2 regions of the Rhizobium sp. UBA1881 genome follow, and region 2 is predicted to be linked to the other one. Evidence: predicted binding sites of a transcription regulator. Region 2 holds the regulator's gene; the other holds the start of a gene.

Region 1 (7,190 bases), on a different contig from region 2:
CCCGGATGCGATGATCTGCACCGGCCGCTCGGATTTCCCGAACCAGGTCAACAACGTCCTCTGCTTCCCGTATATCTTCCGCGGCGCGCTCGATTGCGGCGCTGTGACGATTAACGAGGAAATGAAGATGGCGGCTGTGCGTGCCATCGCGGCCCTCGCTCGCGAGGAGCCGTCGGATGTCGCCGCCCGCGCCTATTCGGACGAAACGCCGATCTTCGGGCCCAACTATCTCATCCCCTCGCCGTTTGATCCGCGCCTCATCCTGCGCATCGCGCCCGCCGTCGCCAAGGCCGCGGCCGATAGCGGCGTGGCGCTGCGCCCGATCGCCGATTTCGACGCCTATCTCGACCAGCTGAACCGCTTCGTCTTCCGCTCCGGCTTCGTCATGAAGCCGATCTTCGCGGCCGCCAAGAATGCCGACAAGAAGCGCGTCATCTTCTCCGAAGGCGAAGACGAGCGCGTGCTCCGCGCCGCCCAGGTCCTGCTCGAGGAAGGCATCGCCAAGCCGATCCTGATCGGCCGTCCGCAGGTCATCGAAACGCGCTTGAAGCGTTACGGTCTGCGCATCCGTCCGCTGTCCGATTTCGACGTCATCAATCCTGAGGACGATCCGCGCTTCCGCGAATATGTCGAGCTCTACCTGTCGCTGGTCGGTCGCCGCGGTGTCATCCCGGAAGCGGCGCGCACCATCGTTCGTACCAACACCACGGTTATCGGCGCGCTGGCGCTGAAGCGTGGCGAGGCCGATGCGCTGATCTGCGGTCTCGAAGGCCGCTATGAAAAGCACCTGCGCGATGTCCGCCAGATCGTCGGCAAACGCCAGAATGTCCGGGATTTCTCGGCACTCAGCCTGCTGATCTCGCAGCGCGGCGCAACCTTCTTCACCGACACCTACGTGACGTTCAATCCGACGGCCGAGGAAGTGGCGGAATCCGCGGTTCTCGCCGCCGAGGAAATCAAGCGCTTCGGCATCACGCCGCGCGCAGCCCTCGTGTCGCATTCGAACTTCGGCTCGCGTGAATCGGAAAGCGCCACAAAGATGCGCAACGCCTTGCAGCTCGTCCGCGACACCGCGCCCGATCTCGAGGTCGATGGCGAAATGCATGGCGAGAGCGCGATCTCGGAAACGTTGCGCAAGCGCGTCATGCCGAACACGACGCTGCACGACGAAGCCAACCTTCTGGTCTTCCCAAACCTCGATGCGGCCAACATCACGCTCGGCGTCGTCAAGTCGATGACGGACGGCCTGCATGTCGGCCCGATCCTGCTCGGCGCGGCCATGCCCGCACACATCCTGGCGCCGTCGGTCACCTCGCGTGGCGTCGTCAACATGGCGGCCCTCGCGGTTGTGGAAGCATCCCAGCCTGCATGATCTGGGCTGCGTGATTTGCCTTGGACGCTGAAAATGCGTTAGGCTTTGAACGGCAGCTTGTTAAGACAAGCAATGTATATCGAAGGGCGGGCCATGGTCCGCCCTTCGCCATTTGGTATTTGCTCACTGACGGGACGATGCCTTGAAACGCCTCACGCTGGCCGCAGCACTCCTGATTGCAGTTTCCGCCCCTGCCTATGCGCAGTTGGCGCCGATATGCGGTCAGCTGCGCGCTCGTCTGGCGACCATCGCAGAGACGATCGGCGGCGGCATGTCGCCCGAAATACGCCGCTTCGCCAGCGCCATCACCGAACAGAACCTCGAGCTTCGCAAGCTGCGCAGCGACCAGCGCCGCAACGGCTGCAGCAGCGGCAGCATGGTGGTCATCGGCGGCGACAATGCCGGCTATTGCGGCGAGCTTGAGCAAGCCGAAGCGAAGATGCTCGACAACATCGCCGACCTGCAGATGCGTCGCGACGAGTTGCGCGCGCAAAGCCCGGACGCCCGCCTGCGCAACGAGCTCTTCGCAGCACTCGACGAAAACAACTGCAATGCGCCCGTGCAGCAATATGAAGAGCCGCAATATGCGACCCCGCCCAGCATCGACGATCAGGCGATGCGCAGCGACACCTTCATCCCGCTCGGCGGCGAGCGTCAGCGCTCCTACGAGTTCTCGCCCGGCGGCCAGCCGCTGACGCATCTGAACACGATCTGCGTGCGCAGCTGCGACGGCGGCTTCTTCCCCATCCGCTCGAACGCAACCTCCTTCGATTTCGCCCGCGACGCCAACACCTGCCAGCAGATGTGCCCTGGTATCGAAACCGAGCTCTACTATCACGATGTTTCCAGCGGCGAGACCGAGAACATGATCTCGGCCTCGACAGGCGCGCCCTACAGCGCCATGCCGAATGCATTCGCCTACAAGAACCGCAAGCCCGGTGAGAAATCATCCTGCAGCTGCAATCTGCCCGCCTATTACGAACAGATGCGCCGCAACCAGTCTGTGAGCGCCCCGCCGCCTCGGAGCTCGATCACCACGATCGAAACCCCGAACACCGCTGCCGCCAAGCCCGAAACCCAACCTACGCCACAGCAGCCGGCGCCCCAGGCGCAGGTCCCCGACCGCCCCTACGATCCCAGTGCCGGCAAGGTGCGCCAGGTCGGCCCGCAGTTCCTCGCCGGCGATCAGGGATCGATCGACCTCAAGCACCAAGCCATGCCGGGCGCCCAGCCGCAGCAACCGCCGGCTCAGAAGCAGTAACAGGCGTCGCGGGCTACACGCCCCCGCCCCAGCGATCGGTAAACACCAGCTCCTCCAGCGGCAATCGCTGCCGCCAACCCTTCACTGCGAGTTCCGGCTCCTCGTAGAGCCGATCGACATAGCCGACACAGAGCCATGCAACGATCTCGATCCGATCAGGCACGCCGAGCGCCCGCTTCAAATCGGCCTCGTGGAAAATGCTGACCCAGCCGACGCCGACGCCTTCCGCACGCGCCGCGAGCCACAGGTTCTGCACCGCGCAGACGGTCGAATAGGAATCCATCCGCCTATTGTGTGTCCGCCCCAGCACCACGTCGCCGCAGCGATCCGGATCGCAGGTCACGCAGATGCCGACGGGTGCCGTGCGAATACCCTCGAGTTTCAAGGCGCGGTAGGCCTGCTGCCGCTCGCCGGAAAACATCTCCGCCGCCTCGGCATTGGCCTTGGCAAAGGCCTCCCACACGGTCGATCGCACGGCCTCATCGCGAACGACGATGAAATTCCACGGCTGCATGAAGCCGACAGACGGCGCATGATGGGCAGCAGCCAGCAGCCGTCCAATCACATCATCAGGCACCGTATCCGGCAGGAACTCGGATCGCACGTCGCGTCTGGTCTCGATGGCTCTGTAAACGGCGTCGCGCTCGCTCGTCGAAAAGGCACCGGCTCTCGCAAGAGAGCCAGATTGGTCTGGTCGCATCGTCAATCCCCAACAACACAACCGGCCGCTGTCCAGGCGGTCAGTCTATGATTGTCGGGCCGGTCTTCTGACTTGGCGTCATCCGTCTGCCACGCCTTCCCGGCAAAAAGCGCCAGTGGCATCAAGCGGCAGACGTCGGCCTTACAGCGTTGGGCACGTTCCGGTCTCGCACCGAATTCCCGATTCTCCCGCAAGCCTGCGGGCACCCGACGCGCCACCTATGCCGACAAACCGCGCATGATGCAATCGCTCAAGCCTCGACCGGGAAATATCGCACATAGGCGAACTCGTCACCACCAGGTGACCAGTTGGGAACATTGATCGATCCCTGTCCGCCAAAGAGTTCGAACAGCGTCGTGAGATTTCCCCCGTCCATATCCATCATCCGCATCCGCACATGCTTGTCACGCGGATGGTCGAATACATCCGGATCGTAGGAAATCAGCACCACCTTGTCGTTGTTGGGCGACGGATGCGCGAACCAGTTGCCGTAATTGTCGTGCGTCACCTGCTCCACGCCGGTCCCGTCGGGATGGATACGCCATATCTGCATGAGGCCGGTGCGGCTGGAGTTGAAATAGATCCAGCGCCCATCGGCCGAATAATCCGGCCCGTCATTGCGCCCCTCGCCGTTGGTCAGCCGCCGCTCTTCGCCGCCGGTCACGTCGATCGTGTAGATGTCGAACAGGTCGCCGCGAATGCCGCAATAGGCGAGCTCCTTCCCATCAGGCGACCAGCCATGCCAGTAGGACGGATGATTGGTGGTCACCAGCTGCGGCGCCCCACCCTCGATCGGCAGCGTGTAGATCGCCGACTTGCCGAACTCGACCTTGTCGGAGATGACGATGCGGGTGCCATCCGGCGAAATCCCGTGGTCGTTGTTGCAGGCGGTCGCGAAGCCGGTATCGACATGCTCGACCTTCGCCGAGCCGTCGAGCGCCAGGCGATAAAGCAGACCTTCGTCGTTGAGCAGGAGATAGCTGCCGTCAGGGGCGTAATTGGGGGCTTCGACCAGTCTCTCGGTCTGCCAAATCACACGGGCCTCGCCCGTCTTGACGTTGTAGATCTCGACGGAACTGCGCATGCAAACTCTCCTCTGACGCGAACATATCCATGACCTACGACAGCTAAATAAGGCACGCAAGGATCGCACGCGCGCGGCAATGGGAGGCTCCATCCGGAGCCCACGCGAAATGAGGCAACCGGCTGCCGAAAAGTTTGTGATCAAAAAAGCGTTAAGCCCGCGAAACAACTATGGTTCATCTAGCGTTCATGACGAAGATGTGACAGTTCGATGACGTTAAGATGACACTGGAGTTCCGCCATTGATCGCCCAAGTTTTCAAGTCCGGAGCGGCAATGCGCGAGGCGGCGCTCTATGGCGGCGTTGGCGCGGATACCCGCCCCTCCATTCTGCGCGGCGCAATTGCAGTCGCCCTGACCGCCGTGATGGCGTTGCTTGCAACCTTCTCGGTCGAGGTGATCGCCCGCGGCGGCGCAACCGACGTCGGCGCATTTCTGTCTTCTACGGCGCGCCCCGGCATGACCACGGTCGTGATGCTTACCATCGTGATGCTGTGCGTCGATGCCGTCCTCGGTCGCCGTTTCCTCTCTGCACTGGTCGTCCTGCCGCTCGTCCTCGTCCCGGCGCTCGTCTCCAATCAGAAGCAGCACTACCTTTCCGATCCGCTCTATCCCTCGGACATGCTGTTCGGCCGCCAGATTTTCGAGCTGCTTCCGGTCATGGTCCGCGACCGCCCGATGACGGCTATCGCGGTTTCCGTCGGCATCCTGCTCTCCGTCACCGGCCTTGTGCTTGCTTGGCGCTACGCCTGGCGACGCCTGCCGAAGATGGCGCGCCGTAACCGTATTCGTAATCTCTGCCTAACTGTTCCCGTCATCGCCGCCTTCGGCTCGCTGATGGATTACTCGCAATATTCCTATATCCGCGACCGCCTTCAGGTGGTGCCGATGATGTGGGACCAGAAAGAGAACTACCGCAGCAACGGCTTCATCCTCGCCTTCATATTCAACATCCCGATGGCCGACGTCGCCTCGCCCGCCGGCCTCAATGCGCAGGCGCTTGACGCCATTCCCTCGCGCAATTACGGCTATCTCAGCGGTCCGAGCGACAAGCCCGACGTGATCATGCTGATGAGCGAGTCCTTCTGGGATCCGACGCGTCTGAAGACGCTGAAATTCTCCGAAGACCCGATGCCGACGATCCGCGCGGCGCAGTCAGGCCACGTCTTCTCGCCCGAATTCGGCGGCATGACCGCGAATGTCGAGTTCGAGGCGCTGACCGGCTTCTCCAATGCGTTCCTGCCTTATGGCAGCATCCCCTACCAGCAGTATATCCGCAACGACATCCCGTCGCTTGCCACCTTCTTCCGCGGCGAAGGCTATGCGGCCCGTGCGCTACATCCGTTCAGCGGCTGGTTCTGGAACCGCAACGAGGTCTACAAGGATTTCGGCTTCGAGGAATTCCGCACCGAAGAAACCATGCCGACCATGGAAAAGCGCGGCATTTTCGCCTCCGACGACAGCCTGATGAAGGAGATCATGCAGGAAGCTGACGGGCTCGACCGGCCCTTCTTCTTCTTCGCGGTCACCCTGCAGGGACATGGCCCCTACGAGGCCAATCGCTACGCCAACAACACGGTCGACTTCACCGGCAATCTGACCGACGCCGACCGCGCCACGCTCGCCACCTATACGCAGGGCGTCAAGGAGGCAGACGACAGCTTCAAGATGCTGACCGAATGGGCATCCAAGCGCGATCGCGAGACGATCATCGTGCTCTGGGGCGACCACCTGCCACCGCTCGGCAGCGTCTACACGAATACCGGTTATATGCCCGACCAGGTCGCCACGCGCCGGGCCTCCGTCAGTGTCATGAAGCAGGAGCACGAAACGCCGCTTGTCATCTGGTCGAACCGCAAGGGCGTCAAGCAGAACGTCGGCACCATCAGCCCGTCGCAGCTGCCCTATCACGTGCTGAAATTCGCGGGCTACGAGCACCCGTTCTATACCGGCTTCCTCGGCCGCGTGCAGAAGAAGTACCCGATCGTCGACCGCTATCAGCTGATTGCCCGCGACAACACCGCCTCGCCGGATTGGGTTCGCGACGCCAAGACCATTGATCCGCTGGTCCGCGACTATCGCTATCTCCAGCACGATGTGATGTTCGGCAAGGCGCAGACCGTCGAGCGCTTCTTCCCGCAGCATTCCTGGCTACGAGCCGAGGGCTCCTGAGCACGGCAGACATGCACGTTGCCGCATTGCATTCCTGGCGCAGAACGGAATACTCCCCGCCAACATAAGTTGATCGGGAGTCGCGCCATGAACAATCTCTCCAGTTTCGTCCACCTGCATTTCGACAAGTCCGCCAACGAACTCGGCGACATCGAAAAGCGCGTGCTGGAAAAGGCCCATGCCCGCAAGATCATCTCGACGGATATCAATGCCGCGCTGAAAGCCGAATCGTCCTTCGGCGAGCGGATGGCGGATAGCATTGCCCGCGTCGGCGGCTCCTGGGCCTTCATCACCACCTTCCTGGTCTTCCTGGCCGTCTGGTGCGTGATCAACACCATCATCCTTTCGACCCGCGCCTTCGACCCCTACCCCTTCATCTTCCTCAATCTCGTCCTCTCCATGATCGCCGCCATCCAGGCCCCGATCATCATGATGTCCCAAAACCGCCAGGCCGAGCGCGATCGCTTCGAGGCGGCGAAGGACTATGAGGTCAACCTGAAGGCCGAGCTGGAAGTGCTGTCGCTGCACCAGAAGATCGACATGCAGGTGATGACCGAGATCGCCGCGCTGCGTGAGGATATCGCCAGGCTCACCCGCAAGCTG
Region 2 (7,190 bases):
TGTACCGCGCCCTGACACGAGATATTGAAGTGGTGGTCGAGCCCTTTTACCTGGAGGAGCAATCCGACCCGGACGACGACCGCTATGTGTGGGGCTACCGCATCGTCATCAGCAACAATTCGGACCTTACGGTACGCCTCGTCAACCGCTATTGGAACATTACCGACCAGAACGGCGTCGTCGACGAAGTGAGCGGCGCGGGCGTTGTCGGCGAACAGCCGACGCTTAGCCCCGGTGATACCTACGAATATTCATCGGGCTGCCCGCTCGATACGCCATCGGGCCTGATGTTCGGCCATTACCAGATGGAAACCGATAAAGGCGAGGTCTTCCAGGTGGAAATCCCCGCCTTCTCTCTTGATTCACCCGGCCTGCTCAGAGTGCTGAACTAACCTTTTTTTGTCGCATGTCGGTGCCGCAAAACCGCTGCACACTTTTGCACGACATGCTTCGGGTTACTCAGCCGCCTGCGCAAGCTCTTCGGCCTCGAAACGATAGGTCGTCGAGCAGAATTCGCAGGTGACCGCGATCTTGCCCTCTTCCTGACTCGCTTCGATCTCCTCGGCGGAGAAGCCCTTGAGCACGCCCTTGATCTTCTCGCGCGAGCAGGAGCAGCGGTCGAACACTTCGCGCGGCTCGTAGACGCGCACGCCGCGCTCATGGAACAGCCGGAACAGCAGGCGTTCGACACCGACCTGCGGATCGGTCAGCTCGTCGGCGTCGATGGTCTCCACCAGCGAACGCGCTTCGGCCCATGCATCGTCTTCCGCATGCTGGACGGTACCTTCGTCGCCATCGCCACCATGCAGGTCGGCCTGGCGCATGCGCTCGGGCGCTTCCGGCAGAAACTGGGCAACGAGGCCCCCTGCCCGCCAGCGATGACGCGGCTTGCCGGCTTCGTCGCGGTCGAACAGTTCGGCGGCGGCGAGGCGCACGCGCGTCGGGATCTGTTCCGACTGGCGGAAGTAGGTGCCGGCAATGTCTTCCAGCGTAGCACCGTCGAGCGCGACGATGCCCTGGTAAGGCTGGCTGAACTTGCCCTGGTCGATGGTGAACGCCAACATGCCCTTGCCGAGCAACTGCTCGGGTTCGGCGCGACCGGCGGCAACCGCCTCGTCCAGAAGCGTCTGGTCAAAGCGGGCGTAGGCGCGCACGTTCTCGGGCGTCGAGAAGTCGGCGACAAGCAGATCGACCGGGCCGTCGCTCTTCGTCTGCACGGTGAACTTGCCTTCGAACTTCAGCGACGTGCCAAGCAGCACCGTCAGCGCGATGACTTCGGCCAGCAGGCGGGCGACGGGCGCGGGATAGTTGTGGCGATCGAGGATCGCATCCAGCATCGGGCCGAGCTGGACGGCGCGACCGCGCACATCCAGGCCTTCCACCTGAAACGGAACGACATGATCATCACCGGCGAAATCGAATTCGCCGAGAGTGGCTGCAGCTTCTGCCATGGTCTTCTCCTAGTCTGAGGGCAGCGGACGAGCCCGTCCATCCGCCAGCGCGGCCACGGGCCTGTCCGGCCCGATGTGGCCTCCAGTATGGTTCAGATCGCGCCCAGGCACCAAGCAAGAATCGACTTCTGCGCATGAAGACGGTTTTCCGCTTCATCGAAGACCACGGATTGCGGGCCGTCGATCACTTCGTCGGTAACTTCCTCACCACGATGGGCCGGCAGGCAATGCATGAACAATGCATCCTTGTCGGCCTGTGCCATCAAAGCCGAATTGACCTGATAAGGCTGGAAGACGTTGTGACCCCGGGCCCGATGTTCCTGATTCATGGAGACCCAGGTATCGGTCACCACGCAATCGGCGCCGGCGACCGCACGGTCTGCATCATGGCTCAGCATGATCTCGGCACCCTCATTGCGGGCCCAGTTCAGATAGTGATCCTTCGGCTCGGAACCAAGGGGTACCGCCATGTTCATGCGATAGCCGAAACGGGCAGCGCCTTCGACCAGCGAATGCAGCACGTTGTTACCATCGCCCATCCAGGCGATCGTCTTGCCCTTGATGGGGCCGCGATGCTCTTCGAAGGTCATGATATCGGCCATGATCTGGCAGGGATGGGTATCATCCGTCAGCGCGTTGATGACGGGGACGGTCGCGTGTTCGGCGAGCTCCAGCATGCGCGCATGGTCGGTGGTGCGGATCATGATCGCGTCGACATAGCGCGACAGGACCTTGGCAGTGTCGCCAATCGTCTCTGCGCGGCCGAGCTGCATTTCGGTGCCCGAGAGGAACAGCGTTTCGCCGCCGAGCTGGCGCATGCCGACGTCGAAGGAGACGCGCGTGCGGGTCGAGGGCTTTTCGAAGATCATCGCCAGCATCTTGCCTGCCAGCGGCTTGTCGCCCTGGCCGGCCTTGAAGGCCTGCTTGCGGGTCTTGGCGTCATCCATGATGACCCTGAGGTCGGAGGAGGTTACCGCGGAGAGATCGAGAAAGTGTTTTGGGGAAGCCATCTGTCCTTAACCTGTTACGCCCGCCATCCGGCCGGGCATCCATCCATTCAAGCCGTCTTCTTTGCCTTGGCGCGCACGCTCTCGGCGGCGCGTTCGAGACGCGCGAGGCCTTCGCGGGCTTCGTCAGCGGTGACGACGAGCGGAGGAAGCAAACGGATGACGTTGTCGCCGGCCGGAATGGCCAGCAGGTTGGCAGCGCGGATGGCCTGCAGGAGCTCAGTCGACGGAACGGCCGCCTTGACGCCGAGCATAAGGCCTTCGCCGCGGATGTCCTCGATCACATCGGGGAAACGATCCTTCAGCGATGCGAGGCCCTGACGGAAGACGAGCGCGACGTCATTGACGTGGCGCAGGAAGCCTTCCTCGAGGAGGACATCGAGCACGGCATTGCCGACGGCCATGGCGAGCGGGTTGCCGCCATAGGTCGAGCCATGGGTGCCGGCCTTCATGCCGGAGGCTGCTTCAGCTGTTGCAAGGCAGGCGCCGAGCGGGAAACCACCGCCGATGCCCTTGGCGACCGCCATGATGTCGGGCGTGACGCCGGACCATTCATGCGCGAAGAGCTTGCCGGTGCGGCCAACGCCGGACTGAACCTCGTCGAGGATCAGAAGCAGGCCGTGTTCGTCGCAGAGCTGGCGCAGCGCCTTCATGAATTCCGTGGTTGCCGGGCGGATACCGCCCTCGCCCTGTACCGGCTCGATCAGGATACCGGCCGTGGCATCGGTGATGGCGGCACGGACGGCTTCGATATCGCCGAAGGGCACCTGGTCGAAACCGGGCGTCTTGGGGCCGAAGCCTTCGAGATACTTTTCCTGGCCGCCGGCGGCGATCGTTGCCAGCGTGCGGCCGTGGAAGGCGCCTTCGAAGGTGATGATGTGGAAGCGCTCGGGATGGCCCTTCGAATACTGGTAGCGGCGCGCGGTCTTGATCGCGCACTCCAGAGCCTCGGCGCCGGAATTGGTGAAGAACACCTTATCCGCGAAGGTTGCATCCGTCAGCCGCTTGGCGAAGCGCTCCTGGCCGGGGATCTCGTAAATGTTGGAAAGGTGCCAGACCTTCTCGGCCTGATCCTTCAGCGCGCCGACGACGTGCGGGTGGCTATGGCCGACGGAGGTCACGGCAACGCCCGCGCCGAAATCGAGATATCGCTCACCAGTTTCGGTGATCAGCCACACGCCCTCTCCTCGCTCGAACCGCAGCGGGGCACGAGAGTAGGTATCATAAAGCGGCGCGGCTTCAGCCATGGCGCGATCTCCTGTCATTCGCTCAACAATGGCCCGGACTCCGGCTAAAAAGCGGGTGCCCGGAAATGAAAAATGCCGCCTTTCGGCGGCGAGGGGCACTATTGTCTTTTCGCAGTGCGATGTCAACAAAACTGAGCTTTTGTCGCATGCGTCAAGCAAGCATCGGGGCGCCGGCGAGCTATCAACAGCTAATGTTGCAGAAATGACTCTACCACCCAGCAAGTTGGGGAAAACCGAGAAATCGATTCGCCGCGATTCAACCGACTCTTGTCACGGAGTCGCCCTCACTCTAGGTTAAAACTCAATTACTAGACTGCATGCGGCGGAACTAGTCACCAAAATCGAGCAAGCGTTTCTTGGTCCGGACACGTCCGCGCCATGGGTGAAGGATTCTGCCTACACCAACGCAATAAGGCGGAGACAGGGCATGAACTGGACAGACGAGCGCGTTGAGAGACTGAAGAAGCTTTGGGCCGAAGGCCTGAGCGCCAGCCAGATTGCGGCACAACTTGGCGGTGTAAGCCGCAACGCCGTCATCGGCAAGGTCCACCGCCTGAACCTGCCTGGCCGCGCCAAGGCCGGCGGCACGACCACGGCGACGCGGGCACCGAAGCGCCCGGCGGTTTCGACCCCGCGCCCCGCCAACAGCTTCAATTCCGCACGCATCTCGCCAAGCCGCGCCGTTGCCCGCCCGCAGGGCGCAGTGGCTCTCAAGGAAGAGATGGACATCGATGCGATCGAGGAAGTCCGTTACCGTCCGGCTTCCAACGTTGTCGTTCCGATCTCGCGCCGCCTAGGCCTCACGGAACTGACCGAGCGTACGTGCAAGTGGCCGGTCGGCGATCCGCTGACGGATGACTTCCACTTCTGCGGCTGCGAGTCCCCTGACAACTCGCCGTACTGCACCTATCACCAGCGCATGGCCTACCAGCCGGTCAACGAGCGCCGCAAGGCCGCCAACCGGGTCGCATGACCCGGAAAGCCGGATAAGGAACACAAGAAAACGGGCCCTCGCGGGGCCCGTTTTTCGTTGGACCGGATGAAATGGAAGCGTCTTACGCTTCCATCGAATAACCAGCGCCGCGAACGGTGCGGATGACATCCTGCATGTTCGAGAAGTTGAGCGCCTTGCGCAGGCGGCCGACGTGAACGTCGACGGTGCGCTCGTCGACATAGATGTCATGGCCCCAGACGCCATCGAGCAGCTGCGAGCGGGAGAAGACGCGGCCCGGCGACGACATCAAGAATTCCAGTAGGCGGAATTCGGTCGGTCCGAGGCGGACTTCGCGGCTCTTGCGGTGAACGCGGTGGGTTTCGCGATCGAGTTCGATATCGCCGCACTTCAGCAGCGAGGACAGCACTTCCGGCTTGGCGCGGCGCAGCATCGCCTTGACGCGGGCAACGAGCTCAGGTGTCGAGAACGGCTTGACGACATAGTCGTCGGCGCCGGTCGACAGGCCGCGAACACGTTCGCTTTCCTCGCCACGGGCGGTCAGCATGATGATCGGCAGGCGCTCCGTCTCCGGGCGCATGCGCAGGCGACGGCAGAGCTCGATGCCGGATACGCCGGGCAGCATCCAATCGAGGATCAAAAGGTCAGGCGTGCGTTCCTGCAGCCGGATCTCGGCCTCGTCACCGCGAAGGATGGTATCGACTTCGAAGCCTTCGGCCTCAAGGTTATAGCGAAGAAGCACGCTCAGTGCTTCTTCGTCTTCAACGACTGCTACTCTTGGGATCATTCGTCTCGGTCTCCTGGGGGCGTGGGTCCGGAACGCTTATTCCGTGACCGCGCCGACGGTGTTGGCGGTGTCGTCCTTCGGACGCTCGCCTTCCGGCTGGGCGCCGGTAGCCATGTAGTAGATGGTCTCTGCGATGTTGGTGGCGTGGTCGCCGATGCGCTCGATGTTCTTGGCGCAGAACAGGAGATGCGTGCAGCTGGTGATGTTGCGCGGATCTTCCATCATGTAGGTCAGCATCTCGCGGAACAGCGAGGTGTACATCGCGTCGATTTCCTCGTCGCGCTCTCGGATCGACTTGGCACGATCTGCAACGCGGCTGGTGTAGACGTCGAGAACCTCCTTGAGCTGGACGAGTGCCAGTTCGGAGAGATGCTCGAGGCCACGGGCGAGCTTGCGCGGAACGCCGGTGCTCTGAACAGCGATGACGCGCTTGGCGGTGTTCTTGCCGAGATCGCCGACGCGCTCGAGATCGGCCGCGATGCGGATCGAACCCATGATTTCGCGAAGGTCGGCGGCCATCGGCTGGCGGCGGGCGATGGTGATGATCGCCTTTTCGCCGATCTCGCGCTCGGCGTGATCGAGGATCACGTCGTCGGAGATGACCTTCTGGGCGAGCGAAGTGTCGCCGTTGACGAGCGCGCGAACAGCGTCGCCGACCATCTGTTCCGCGAGGCCGCCCATTTCGGATATGCGGCGCGTCAGGAACTTGAGATCATCGTCGTAGGCGGAATAGATATGTGTCGATGCCATGGGGCTTATCCTTGAATGTCCTGAGGTTTACCGGTTTCGGAGATCAGCCGAAGCGGCCCATGATGTAATCCTGGGTGCGCGGATCATCCGGGTTGGTGAACATCTTGTCGGTATCGTTCTCCTCGACGAGGTTGCCGAGGTGGAACATGGCGGTGCGCTGCGAAACGCGGGCTGCCTGCTGCATCGAGTGCGTGACGATGACGATCGTGTAGGCTTCGCGCAGCTCGTGGATGAGCTCCTCGACCTTGGCGGTCGCGATCGGGTCGAGCGCCGAGCAGGGCTCGTCCATCAGGATGACTTCGGGGCTGACGGCAATCGCACGCGCGATGCACAGACGCTGCTGCTGGCCGCCCGAAAGGCCGGTGCCGCCTTCATGCACGCGGTCCTTGACTTCGTTCCACAGGCCGGCGCGCTGCAGGCTCTGCTCGACGATGACGTCCATGTCGGCCTTCGCCTTGGCGAGACCGTGGATGCGCGGGCCGTAGGCGACGTTTTCGTAGATCGACTTCGGGAACGGGTTCGGCTTCTGGAACACCATGCCGACGCGGGCGCGCAGTTCGACGACGTCGATATCCGGATCGTAGATATCATCGCCATCGAGCGTGATCTTGCCGGTGACGCGGCAGTTGTCGATCGTGTCGTTCATGCGGTTCAGGCTGCGCAGGAAGGTGGACTTGCCGCAGCCCGACGGACCGATGAGAGCCGTCACGGTGTTTTCGCGGATGTTCAGCTTCACGTCGAAAAGCGCGCGCTTTTCGCCGTAATAAACCGAGACGTCCTGGCCGATCATTTTATACGGAATGGTATTCATCTTCTGGTCTAGCGCCTTCTCAACTGCTGCTTCCGTCAACATGTTCATGATGTTTACTCCGTTTACCAGCGGCGCTCAAAGCGACGACGCAAGAGGATGGCTCCGAGGTTCATGACGATCAGGAACAGGAGCAGGACGATGATGGCGCCAGACGTGCGCTCGACAAAGGCGCGTTCGGCTTCGTT

What was found. The regulator PhoB, encoded in region 2, activates phosphate uptake and scavenging genes when phosphate is short. The targets are predictions, from matches to a motif close to TGTCATNNANCTGTCAT.
Region 1: the regulator PhoB is predicted to act here: its motif matches at 4,617-4,633, upstream of B3605_RS16405 (LTA synthase family protein).

The regions. Positions count from the first base shown of each region.
Region 1 covers NZ_DDHH01000134.1:16,945-24,134, reverse strand. Annotated here, with positions in the region: gene B3605_RS16425 (NADP-dependent malic enzyme) at 1-1,372, shown strand, start outside; gene B3605_RS16420 (DUF2865 domain-containing protein) at 1,515-2,633, shown strand; gene bluB (5,6-dimethylbenzimidazole synthase) at 2,647-3,333, opposite strand; cobalamin riboswitch at 3,374-3,558, opposite strand; gene B3605_RS16410 (TolB family protein) at 3,584-4,417, opposite strand; gene B3605_RS16405 (LTA synthase family protein) at 4,692-6,587, shown strand; gene B3605_RS16400 (DUF1003 domain-containing protein) at 6,675-7,190, shown strand, end outside.
Region 2 covers NZ_DDHH01000152.1:16,048-23,237, forward strand. Annotated here, with positions in the region: gene apaG (Co2+/Mg2+ efflux protein ApaG) at 1-392, shown strand, start outside; gene B3605_RS18260 (Hsp33 family molecular chaperone) at 456-1,451, opposite strand; gene argF (ornithine carbamoyltransferase) at 1,544-2,461, opposite strand; gene B3605_RS18270 (aspartate aminotransferase family protein) at 2,509-3,705, opposite strand; gene B3605_RS18275 (GcrA family cell cycle regulator) at 4,133-4,678, shown strand; gene phoB (phosphate regulon transcriptional regulator PhoB) at 4,761-5,444, opposite strand; gene phoU (phosphate signaling complex protein PhoU) at 5,481-6,194, opposite strand; gene pstB (phosphate ABC transporter ATP-binding protein PstB) at 6,238-7,053, opposite strand; gene pstA (phosphate ABC transporter permease PstA) at 7,068-7,190, opposite strand, start outside.